Regions from separate parts of the Pseudomonas sp. P8_241 genome, predicted to be linked through region 2. Evidence: predicted binding sites of a transcription regulator. Region 2 holds the regulator's gene; each other region holds the start of a gene.

Region 1 (4,177 bases), 2.6 Mb from region 2:
CAACGTTCAACAGTCTGGTTGCCTTGATCATCTTTGTCCTGGACATCTGGGCCATCATCAATGTGGTCAAAAGCAGCACCGGCACCGGGATGAAAATCGTCTGGGTGCTGTTGATTGCGCTGTTGCCCGTACTGGGATTGATCATCTGGGCTATCGCCGGGCCGCGAGGCAACGTCAAGTTCTGAACAAGCGGCACTGAACGTGTAGGCGCGTGGCTTGCCCGCGATGCAGACGACGCGGGTCTGCCAGATAAACCGAGGCGATCCGATCGCGGGCAAGCCACGCTCCCACAGGATTGTGGCAAGCCGATCAACTGAGGTTCGACCTGTCATGTTCCGCAACGTAGAATGCGCGCCTTTCACGGTCAATCGAGCCGATCGATTGGCCATCATGGGCGGGTAACCGTCCGTTGCCACCCGCATTCATCGGAGCACTTCCCATGAGCAATATCCCCGCCAGCGACTACCTGGAAACCCTCTACGAAGGCTACGGCCAGCGTTTTCGCATGGAAAAACTGCTGCACGAAGTGCGCACGGAACATCAGCACCTGGTGATCTTCGAGAACCCGCGCATGGGCCGTGTGATGGCGCTGGACGGCGTGATCCAGACCACCGAAGCCGACGAGTTCATCTACCACGAGATGCTCACCCACGTGCCGATCCTGGCGCACGGTGCGGCCAAGCGCGTGCTGATCATCGGCGGCGGTGACGGTGGCATGTTGCGTGAAGTGGCCAAGCACCGCAGCGTCGAGCACATCACCATGGTCGAGATCGACGGTACCGTGGTCGACATGTGCAAGGAATTCCTGCCGAACCACTCCATGGGCGCGTTCGATGATCCACGGCTGAACCTGGTGATCGATGACGGCATGCGTTTCGTCGCCACCACCACCGAAAAATTCGACGTGATCATTTCCGACTCCACCGACCCGATCGGCCCGGGCGAAGTGCTGTTCTCGGAAAACTTCTACCAGGCCTGCCACCGTTGCCTGAATGAGGGCGGCATCCTGGTGACGCAGAACGGCACACCGTTCATGCAGATCGAAGAAGTGAAGACTACCGCCGGCCGCCTGCGCAGCCTGTTCCCGGACTGGCACTTCTACCAGGCCGCCGTACCGACCTACATCGGCGGCGCAATGACGTTCGCCTGGGGCGCGACCAACACCGCTTATCGCAAACTGTCGCGCGAAACCCTGCAACAGCGATTCGCTGGCAGCGGCATCGTTACCCGCTACTACAATCCAGAAATCCACATCGGCGCCTTCGCCCTGCCGCAGTACGTGCTGCAAGCGGTGAACAAGCCAAGCAACGACTGATTCCTTGAAACGCAGACCTGTAGGAGCGAGCCTGCTCGCGATGGACGTGAACCATGACGCGGGATGTCTGATTTAACGCGGCGTTTTCAAGTTTTTCGCGAGCAGCTCGCTCCTACAGAGATCTGCGATGGGTGCAGATCCGGCGGAACGATTAGCCAGCTAACAAGGTCGAGATAGAGGTAAGCCCATTTGCGGGTTTGATCGAGGAGGCACCAATGCAAAAGTGGAAAGTCACTTTCGTGGATGATCATGGTGAAACGATCGACGAAGTCTTCGAGTACGAGGAATGCCCGACTCACGAGCAGGCCGCCAAACTCATCAAGGAACGCTTCCTTCCTGTCGCCGCTGAACTGGATCTGAATGATCTGGAAGGGCGGACCGCTGATGCAGGCGTGAAAAACCTGAAAACCCAGAACAGCATCGAAATCCGCAGTATCACGCCAATCTGAACAACGCCTGTCGCATTCCCATCCAGACCTTGGCAGCGCCTCTATCTTGGGGCTACTCTGCAATCGAGATCAGCGAACGAATCGCTAAGGTCTGGTCTTGTCAGCTCCATGCTTGTTTCCCGTCGGCACATCGGTTGCCGTCGCTCGCGCTGTTCGGTTGCGGGCGCAGGGAGTACGGAAAGTCTATCCATCGTTTTGCGGAGGACGTTTCATGAGCACAGCCTATCAAGAAGACATCAGCAGCAGCGTGTTGCGCCGCATGAAAGAAGGCGGTTTTGATTTTTCGCGGTTTCATCCCATCGAGTTCTACGCCATTTTCCCGGATGAGGAGCGGGCACGCAGGGCGGCAGGTCATTTCCATCGTGGTGAATCCCTGAATGCGCAAATCAGTGTGCGCGACGACGGTGCCTGGGCGCTGGAGTTGAGCAAAGTCATGTATGCCACCTACGACGACATCGGCGATTTCGAACAGGGCTTCGAAGCGGTGGTCGAGCCGTTGGGGGGCATTATCGAAGGCTGGGGTGTGAAACAGGAGGTACGAGGGCGACTCGCATAAGCTTATGAACAGTGACAACCAGCACTAACGGCTGACCTTCGGGTTGGCCGTTTTCGTTTTTGCCGTCGATCATGAGGCTACGACTCTCCGGCTTTTCGTAGGAGCTGGCTTGCCAGCAAAGGCGTCTTTGAAGTGCAGCACATGACTCATAGGCCCCATCGCCAGCAAGCCGGCTCCTACCGGCTATGCTGGTCGTAGGCGTTCATCACGCCTTGTAATGGAGCGGGGGCGATCGGGTTGGGGCAATTACCGCACAGGATTGGTGCGGTGCATGCGTTGTGATTATCCAACCGATTGAAATCAAAGCGTTTATGCCGATGGCACGGGCCTTGCGAAGGCCTGCATGTCCGGGTGACAAGGAGTACGGCATGATCCGCACCTATTTTGATGAGATGTACGATGCCGGCGGCCAGGTTCGCCCGCATTATCGGGAGTTTGCCCGTTGGCTGGCCGAAACGCCTGACGAGCTTTTGGCACAACGGCGACGCGAGGCCGATCTGTTGTTTCATCGCGCCGGGATTACTTTCACGCTCTACGGGGACGAGCAGGGGACAGAGCGCCTGATTCCCTTCGATACCATCCCACGCAGCATTCCTGCCAGCGAATGGCGGGTCGTCGAGCGCGGCTGCATTCAGCGGGTCAAGGCGTTGAACATGTTCCTCGCCGACCTCTACCACGAGCAACGCATCATCAAGGCCGGCATCATTCCGGCCGAGCAGGTGTTGGCCAACGAGCAATATCAGTTGGCGATGCAGGGCTTGGACCTGCACCGCGATATTTACTCGCATATTTCCGGTGTCGATCTGGTGCGCGATGGCGACGGGACGTATTACGTGCTCGAAGACAATTTGCGCACGCCCAGCGGCGTCAGCTACATGCTCGAAGACCGCAAGATGATGATGCGTCTGTTCCCCGAGCTGTTCGCGGCGCAACGCATCGCCCCCATCGACCACTACCCGAATCTGTTGCTCGACACCCTGAAGAGCTCGAGTCCGATCGACAACCCGAGCGTGGTGGTGCTGACGCCGGGGCGCTTCAACAGCGCATTCTTCGAGCACGCGTTTCTGGCGCGGGAAATGGGCGTGGAATTGGTGGAAGGCGCGGATCTGTTCGTTCGGGACGACAAGGTCTACATGCGCACCACCGATGGGCCCAAAGCCGTCGACGTCATCTACCGTCGCCTCGACGACGCGTTCCTCGATCCGTTGGCGTTCAACCCCGACTCGATGCTCGGCGTGCCGGGACTGCTGTCGTCGTACCGTTCCGGCAATGTTGTCTTGGCCAACGCCATTGGCACCGGTGTGGCGGACGACAAGTCGGTGTATCCATTCGTGACTGACATGATCCGTTTCTATCTGGACGAGGAGCCGATCCTGAAGAACGTTCCCACGTGGCAGTGTCGCAATCCGTCTGAACTTTCCCATGTGCTGGCCAATCTGCCAGAACTGGTGGTCAAGGAAACCCAAGGCTCCGGCGGTTACGGAATGCTGGTGGGGCCGGCGGCGACGGCGGCGGAAATCGAAGCGTTCCGTGCGCGCATCATTGCCAAGCCCCATGCCTACATCGCGCAACCCACGCTGTCGCTGTCGACCTGCCCGACGTTCGTCGAAAACGGCATCGCGCCGCGCCATATCGACCTGCGACCGTTTGTTTTGTCTGGCCGTGAAACCCGGGTCGTGCCCGGTGGATTGACCCGCGTCGCCCTGCGTGAAGGCTCTCTGGTGGTGAACTCCTCTCAGGGCGGCGGAACCAAGGACACCTGGGTGGTCGAGGAATGAAGGAAGCCTGACATGTTAAGTAGAACTGCCTCGGATTTGTATTGGATGTCGCGTTACCTGGAGCGGGCGGAAAACCTCG
Region 2 (4,177 bases):
TGATACAAGGCTTCATTGCTCGCTGCGCTGCGCAGTTTTTCGCGCACTTCCTTGCGGTCGAGCATGCTGGCGATCTGTCGTAACAGCTCCAGGTGTGCGTCGGTAGCAGCTTCCGGGACCAACAGCACGAACAGCAGGTCAACCGGGGCGCCATCGATAGCGTCGAAGTCGATAGGCGCATCCAGATGCATCAGGGCACTGATGGGTGACACGCAGCCCTTCAGGCGACAATGAGGAATGGCGATGCCATTGCCAAACCCGGTGGAGCCGAGTTTTTCACGGGCAATCAATGCCTCGAAGACATCTTGCATCTCCAGAGCCGGCACTTCGCGGGCGATCAGATTGGCAATTTGTTCGAGGGCTTTCTTTTTACTGCCTCCCGGCACGTTCACCAGGGAACGGCCGGGGGTCAGGATACTTTCAAGTCGGATCATGGGTAGGGAGTGTTAACGACCGGTTGCGCCCTGGAGGAGGCTCTGGGTCTTTTCCTTATGTTTTTTGAGTTGTTTATCCAGCTTGTCGGTGAGTGCGTCGATCGCGGCATACATATCGGTATGTTCCGCGTTGGCGACCACTTCATTCCCGGGAATATGCAGCGTGGCTTCGATTTTCTGCTTCAGTTTTTCGACGGTCATCGTGACCTGCACATTAGTGATCTTGTCGAAATGTCGCTCCAATCGTTCGAGTTTTTCGCCGATGTAGGTGCGAAGAGGTTCGGTCACTTCCAGTTGGTGTCCACTGATGTTGACTTGCATACAGCTTCTCCTTCGTTGCCAGTGCATAAAGCGGCAGATCAGATGATCTGCCACTGGAACGCTGTGGCGTGGCTCTACATCAACCGCTTGCGTTCGCTCGAAGGCGCGATCCCGAGAGATTCGCGGTACTTGGCGACGGTGCGGCGAGCCACCTGAATGCCTTGTGCCTCCAGTAAACCAGCGATCTTGCTGTCACTCAACGGCTTTTTCTGATTTTCCGCGGCAACCAGTTTTTTGATGATCGCGCGGATCGCCGTAGACGAGCATTCGCCGCCTTCGGAGGTACTGACGTGGCTGGAGAAAAAGTATTTCAGTTCATAAATGCCGCGAGGGGTGTGCATGAACTTCTGGGTGGTTACCCGCGAAATCGTTGATTCGTGCATGCCCACCGCTTCGGCGATGTCATGCAAAACCAGTGGCTTCATGGCTTCATCGCCGTACTCCAGGAAGCCGCGCTGATGCTCGACGATCTGGGTGGCTACTTTCATCAGGGTTTCGTTGCGGCTTTGAAGGCTCTTGATGAACCAGCGGGCCTCCTGCAACTGATTACGCATGAAAGTGTTGTCGGCGCTGGTGTCGGCGCGGCGTACGAAGCCTGCATACTGGGCATTGACCCGAAGGCGTGGCACCGACTCCTGATTCAGTTCCACCAGCCAGCGCTCGTTGTCCTTGCGCACGATGACGTCAGGCACCACGTACTCGGCTTCGGTAGACTCGATCTGCGAGCCAGGGCGCGGGTTGAGACTCTGGACCAGTTCGATGACCTGGCGCAGTTCATCTTCCTTGAGCTTCATGCGACGCATCAGCTGGCTGTAATCGCGGCTGCCGAGCAAATCGATATAGTCGGTGACGAGACGTTTGGCTTCAACCAGCCAAGGTGTTTTGGCTGGCAACTGGCGCAATTGCAATAGCAGGCATTCACCCAGGTTGCGGGCGCCAATGCCGGACGGTTCGAATTGCTGAATGCGGTGCAGGACCGCTTCAATCTCGTCCAGCTCAATGTCCAGTTCCGGATCGAAGGCCTCAAGGATTTCCTCAAGGGTTTCGTCCAGGTAGCCCTGATTGTTGATGCAGTCGATCAAGGTGACAGCGATCAGTCGATCGGTGTCGGACATAGGTGCCAGGTTCAATTGCCACAGCAAATGGCTCTGCAGGCTTTCCCCGGCAGATGTACGGGTGGTGAAGTCCCATTCATCGTCATCGTTGCTGGGCAGGCTGCTGGCGCTTGTCTGGTAAACGTCTTCCCACGCGGTGTCGACGGGGAGTTCATTGGGAATGCGCTCGTTCCAGTCGCCTTCTTCGAGGTTATCTACCGTCGGAGCGCTTTCCTGATAGGAGGGTTCCTGGATGTCGGTGTTGGGCTTTTGTTCGATGTTGTCGGCCAACGGGTCGGCGTTATCGAAGTCGTCGCCTTCTTCCTGGCGTTCGAGCATCGGATTGGACTCCAGCGCCTCCTGGATTTCCTGTTGCAGGTCCAGGGTCGACAATTGGAGCAGGCGGATGGCCTGTTGCAGCTGCGGTGTCATCGTCAGCTGCTGGCCCATTCTCAAGACTAGCGATGGTTTCATGGCAGGGGCTTAACACCTTATTCGCCGGCGCACATGCGCCATCCACTACAGGGCGCCGGAGCGCCAAACTTAAGCAAGTTATATGCCTGAAATAGAGCGCTTTGCCTAGACCGCTGTAACAATAAAATACTATAAAGCTTCATCAGGCATGCGCGGCGTCCCGGCGAAAACCGAAATGCCTCTGCCCTTACAGGCGGAATTCATGCCCCAGGTACACTTCCTTGACGAGGTCGTTGGCAAGGATCGTCTCGGCATCACCTTCGGCAATCAATTGTCCGTCGTTGACGATATAGGCGGTTTCACAGATGTCCAGGGTTTCACGGACGTTGTGGTCGGTGATCAGCACGCCAATGCCCTTGGCCTTGAGGTGGTAAATGATCTGTTTGATGTCACCCACTGAAATCGGGTCCACGCCGGCGAATGGCTCGTCGAGCAAAATGAATTTCGGGTTGGTTGCCAGTGCCCGGGCGATTTCCACGCGGCGGCGCTCACCACCGGACAGGCTCATGCCGAGATTGTCGCGGATGTGACTGATGTGGAACTCCTGGAGCAGGCTTTCCAGTTCCTTGCGACGACCGGCCTTATCAAGCTCCTTGCGGGTCTCGAGAATAGCCATGATGTTGTCCGCTACCGAAAGTTTGCGGAAAATCGACGCTTCCTGCGGCAGATAGCCGATGCCGGCCTTCGCGCGACCATGCATTGGCTGATGGCTGACATCCAGGTCGTCGATCAGGACGCGGCCCTGATCGGCCTGAACCAGGCCTACGATCATGTAAAAACAGGTGGTCTTGCCGGCGCCATTCGGGCCAAGCAGGCCGACAATCTGGCCGCTGTCGATGGACAGGCTGACGTCACGCACGACCTGGCGACTCTTGTAGGCCTTGGCCAGATGCTGGGCTTTCAGAGTTGCCATTACTGGGCCTTCTGCTCGTCGGTTTTCTTCTTCGGCTGGATTACCATGTCGATCCGCGGGCGCGACTCGGTCACTTTGCTGCCTGTTGCGCGACCGGCGCTGGCGAGTTTCTTCTCGGTGTCGTAGACGATTTTCTCGCCTTGGGTGACGTTGTTGTCCTTGTCGATCACTTTGGCGCGGTCGATAAGGACTACTCGATTCTGCGAGGCGTGGTACTGGATGGTCACGCCGTAACCCTGAACCGGCTTGGTGTCGCCCGCTGTTTGCAACTGCTCGAAGTAGGCCAGGTTGCCAACCGAGGTCACCACGTCGATGTCGCCATTGGGGGTGCGGGTCATGGTCACTTTGTTGCCGGTGACCTTCATCGAGCCCTGGGTGATGATCACATCGCCCGTATAGGTCGCGATGCCGTTCTTGTCGTCCAGTTGGGCGTCGTCGGCCTGAATGCGAATAGGCTGTTGTTGATCGTCCGGCAGAGCCCAGGCGCTCACGCTTCCCAGTGCTGCGCCCAGACTGAGCAAAATAGGGAGGGTTTTAACGAGCCTCATACTGTCCTCTTACGTTCGATAGCAGGTGTATCCTGCTTTCTTTCAGGTACGCTTTCATTCCGTTGCCTGTCGATACACCACCAGCGCCGTCGATTCTAACGGGTTGATCGGTCTGCGCATATTGCTGCTGTGGAAACACAGTCATACGGGTGGTGGTGATCAGGGTTCTGCGATTTTTCTCATCGAAGCGCGTGATGCGTACCGAATCGATCAGTTCGACCTGCGTGCCGTCTGGATTGACTTCACCCTTTTCGCTCTGCACGTGCCACGGGAACTCGGTGCCGCGAAACATGTTCAGGTCGGGGTTTGTCAGCAACGTCACTTCGGTCGATTTCAGGTGTTCGACCTTGTCCGAGGTCATTTCGTATTGCAGTTTTCCGTCAGGTAAAAACT
Region 3 (4,177 bases), 560 kb from region 2:
CAATAAAGCAGGTACTGGCGAGTAGGGTCCAGTTCCTTGAAACGAGCGTTCAGTGCATAAAACGGCATCGTTTGTACCTCGATGCCAGCCAGGTCCAGCGGGTCGTCTTCAGCGGCATCCGGGTGACGGATATCGATGACGATTTGACCGGCCAGCGCCTCGCTGACTTCTTCAATTTGCAGGTCCTGGCCCAATTCATCGATCACGCGATCGATCGGCACCAGTTTGGCGTTTTCGAGCGCACGCTCGAGCACCGCCATGTCGAACTCTTTCTCTTCATGCTCGACGCGATGGCGTTTGGCTGCGGTCTTCGGATTGACCGAGATGACGCCGCAGTATTCCGGCATGTGCCGGGCGAAATCGGCGGTGCCGATTTCGTTGGCCAGGTCGATGATGTCCTGCTTGTGGCTGGCGATCAGCGGGCGCAAGACCAGCTTCTCGGTCACGCAGTCGATCACGTTCAGGTTCGGCAACGTCTGGCTCGACACCTGGGAGATCGCCTCTCCAGTCACCAATGCCTCGATGTGCAGTCGATCGGCAATTTGGGAGGAAGCGCGCAACATCATACGCTTCAATACTACGCCCATATGACTGTTATCGACTTTGCCGAGAATTTCGCCCAGCACTTCCTCGAACGGCACACTGACAAATAGCACGCGTTGGGAGCTGCCGTACTTCTTCCAGATGAAATGCGCGACTTCCATCACGCCCAGTTCGTGGGCTCGTCCGCCCAGATTGAAGAAGCAGAAGTGCGCCATCAGGCCGCGGCGCATGATCTGGTAGGCCGCCACGGTGGAGTCGAAGCCACCGGACATCAGCACGAGCGTCTGCTCCAGTGCTCCCAGCGGATAACCGCCGATGCCGTTGTGCTGGCTGTGGATCACAAACAACCGTTGGTCGCGAACTTCGATCCGGACTTCGATTTCCGGCTTTTTCAGGTCAATTCCGGCGGCGCCGCACTGACGGCGCAACTGGCTGCCGACATACTTTTCGATATCGATGGAGCTGAATGGGTGCTTGCCGGCCCGTTTGCAACGCACCGAAAAGATCTTGCCGGTCAACGCATCACCGTAGTGCTGCTTGCACTTTTCGACGATGTCATCGAAATCGCCCAGCGGGTACTCATCAATTTGCAGGAAATGCGCGATGCCGGGCATACAGCTCAGGCGCTCGGTCATCTCCTTGAGGGCCTTGGGCTCGGCGACACGGGTTTCCAGCTCGAGGTTGTCCCACACGCCGTTCACCACCACGGCCGGGTCCAGATCGCGGAGCACGGCACGGATGTTTTTGGCCAATTGACGGATGAAACGCATCCGTACCGGGCGGCTCTTGATGGTGATCTCGGGGAAGACTTTTACGATTAATTTCATGGAAACAGCGCGCGCATGGCCTGCCGAAAAAGGGGGGCGCGGATTATAGCGGAAATTGCTCAAGGTTTAACCAGTTAATGTGCAGAAGGTTTATCGTGCACCAAAACAGGTCATTTTGTGATTTAAGCGCTACATTACAGGGCGGTATTTTCTGCTTTAACGCGTATAGAAGGCTTATAAGCGTGTTTTTGGGGCAAAAAACCCATGGTGGGGCACTGGCATGCAATTTGCTCCCTTGTGAGGCAGGTTGCCTTGGCAGAGTATTCGCGCCGGCATCACCCACATTCCAAGGGCTATCCATTACTAAGCCCGAAGCCACCCGGAGGACACTATGTCGAAGTCGGTTCAACTCATCAAAGATCATGACGTCAAATGGATTGATCTGCGCTTCACGGACACCAAAGGCACTCAGCACCACGTGACCATGCCGGCTCGCGACGCGCTGGATGACGACTTCTTCGAAGTCGGCAAAATGTTCGATGGTTCCTCCATCGCCGGCTGGAAAGGCATCGAAGCTTCCGACATGATCCTGCTGCCGGACGATTCCACTGCTGTTCTGGATCCGTTCACCGAAGAGCCGACCCTGATCCTGGTCTGCGACATCATCGAACCTTCGAGCATGCAAGGCTACGACCGCGACCCACGTGCGATCGCCAAGCGCGCCGAAGAGCACCTGAAAGCCACCGGTATCGGTGACACCGTGTTCGCCGGTCCAGAACCAGAATTCTTCATCTTTGACTCGGTGAAATTCAAGTCGGACATCTCCGGCTCGATGTTCAAAATCTACTCCGAGCAAGGTTCGTGGATGTCCGACCAGGACATCGAAGGTGGCAACAAAGGTCACCGCCCAGGCGTCAAAGGCGGCTACTTCCCGGTTCCACCGTTCGACCACGACCACGAAATCCGTACCTCCATGTGCAACGCACTGGAAGAAATGGGCCTGACCGTCGAAGTTCACCACCACGAAGTGGCAACTGCCGGTCAGAACGAAATCGGCGTCAAGTTCAACACCCTGGTGAAGAAAGCCGACGAAACTCAAACCCTGAAATACGTTGTACACAACGTAGCCGATGCCTACGGCCGCACCGCGACCTTCATGCCTAAGCCACTGTACGGCGACAACGGCTCGGGTATGCACGTGCACATGTCCATCTGGAAAGATGGCAAGAACACCTTCGCTGGCGAAGGCTATGCCGGCCTGTCCGACACCGCCCTGTACTTCATCGGCGGCATCATCAAGCACGGTAAGGCCTTGAACGGCTTCACCAACCCGGCGACCAACTCCTACAAGCGTCTGGTTCCAGGCTTCGAAGCTCCGGTAATGCTGGCCTACTCGGCTCGCAACCGTTCCGCTTCGATCCGTATTCCTTACGTGTCGAGCCCGAAAGCCCGCCGTATCGAAGCACGCTTCCCGGACCCGGCTGCCAACCCTTACCTGTGCTTCGCCGCACTGTTGATGGCTGGCCTGGACGGCATCCAGAACAAGATCCACCCAGGCGACGCAGCTGACAAAAACCTGTACGACCTGCCGCCTGAAGAGGCGAAAGAGATCCCACAAGTTTGCGGCAGCCTGAAAGAAGCCCTGGAAGAGCTGGACAAAGGTCGTGCGTTCCTGACCAAAGGCGGCGTGTTCTCCGACGATTTCATCGACACTTACATCGCTCTGAAAAGCGAAGAAGAAATCAAGGTACGTACCTTCGTACACCCACTGGAATACGAGCTGTACTACAGCTGCTGATCCGGTAGCGCTGCGGCACGCGGCGTGACAAAAAGAGGCCTCCTTCGGGAGGCCTTTTTTGTGGGCAACGTCTGACAAATTATTTCGCCATATCCTCCAGCAAACGCGGCGACGTCTGGCATCAAACACCTTGAATCACTCGTAGCCTGATCACTACCTGTATTCAAAGGATGGAATGATGAAAAACACCCTGTTCCGGTCACCGCTGATCGCACTGGCCGCCCTCTCTCTCCAGGGCTGCTCCGTACAATCTCCACCGTCCGCAATCGAAAAGGAAATTCTGCTGCAAAGCAGCAAATCCTGGGATGGCACACCTTACGCTCGTTATCCGCGTGCCGCGCCTGAGCTAACGCTGCTCAAGCTGAGGATACCGCCCAACACCCAGCTGCCCTGGCACACCCACCCCACTCCGAACGCCGGTTACATCCTCTCAGGTGAGCTGATCATCGAAGGCAGGGACAACGGCCAGACCCGGCGCATCAAACAAGGAGAAGCACTGGCCGAAATGGTCGATATCGCCCATCGCGGCGTCACCGGCGATGAACCGGTAGAACTTATTGTGTTCTATGCTGGGAGCGAGGGCATTCCATTGGCGGAGTAATCTTGCTTCGCACAGGGAGTCCGAAATGCGGCCACTTTTATTACTTCTGTTGCTGTCCCTCGCTTATCCCGTGATGGCGCAAATCTTCAAATACACCGATGCCGCCGGCAACACGGCCTACAGCAATCAACCGCCCAATGGCGTTGACGCCCAGACGGTTGATTTGCCCCCCGTCAACAGCATCCAGCGCCAACTACCCAGCGATACTGAACAGCCAGCGGCAGGCACCCGCTCCAGGCCGACCCACAACGACTACAACGTCCTGGAGCTTAGCGGGCTGCCAACCGCCGGAGTCGTGCGCGCCAACAACGGTACTTTCACGGTCGATGTGCTGATTGAACCGCGATTGCAAGGCACGCATTTATTACGCCTGTTGCTCGATGGCCAACCTTATGGCCAGCCGAGCAACGTACCGAGCCTGCAACTGATAAACATTGATCGCGGTGAACACGGTCTGGCGGTGCAAGT

Evidence for each region. Region 2 encodes sigma-54, which starts transcription at its own class of promoters, with help from an activator protein. Its sites were predicted from a motif close to ANTGGCATNNANNTTGCTNT; they were not measured.
Region 1: QMK58_RS21670 (circularly permuted type 2 ATP-grasp protein) is a predicted target of sigma-54. The motif match lies at 2,637-2,656, and genes of this name have one in related genera.
Region 3: glnA (type I glutamate--ammonia ligase) is a predicted target of sigma-54. The motif match lies at 1,585-1,604, and genes of this name have one in related genera.

The regions. Positions count from the first base shown of each region.
Region 1 covers NZ_CP125377.1:4,840,372-4,844,548, reverse strand. Annotated here, with positions in the region: gene QMK58_RS21690 (PLDc N-terminal domain-containing protein) at 1-185, shown strand, start outside; gene speE (polyamine aminopropyltransferase) at 440-1,315, shown strand; gene QMK58_RS21680 (hypothetical protein) at 1,531-1,764, shown strand; gene QMK58_RS21675 (ribonuclease E inhibitor RraB) at 1,976-2,320, shown strand; gene QMK58_RS21670 (circularly permuted type 2 ATP-grasp protein) at 2,689-4,098, shown strand; gene QMK58_RS21665 (alpha-E domain-containing protein) at 4,111-4,177, shown strand, end outside.
Region 2 covers NZ_CP125377.1:1,068,813-1,072,989, forward strand. Annotated here, with positions in the region: gene ptsN (PTS IIA-like nitrogen regulatory protein PtsN) at 1-434, opposite strand, end outside; gene hpf (ribosome hibernation-promoting factor, HPF/YfiA family) at 447-755, opposite strand; gene QMK58_RS04700 (RNA polymerase factor sigma-54) at 830-2,323, opposite strand; gene lptB (LPS export ABC transporter ATP-binding protein) at 2,511-3,236, opposite strand; gene lptA (lipopolysaccharide transport periplasmic protein LptA) at 3,236-3,784, opposite strand; gene lptC (LPS export ABC transporter periplasmic protein LptC) at 3,771-4,177, opposite strand, start outside.
Region 3 covers NZ_CP125377.1:506,286-510,462, reverse strand. Annotated here, with positions in the region: gene thiI (tRNA uracil 4-sulfurtransferase ThiI) at 1-1,370, opposite strand, end outside; gene glnA (type I glutamate--ammonia ligase) at 1,702-3,108, shown strand; gene QMK58_RS02305 (cupin domain-containing protein) at 3,287-3,709, shown strand; gene QMK58_RS02300 (DUF4124 domain-containing protein) at 3,735-4,177, shown strand, end outside.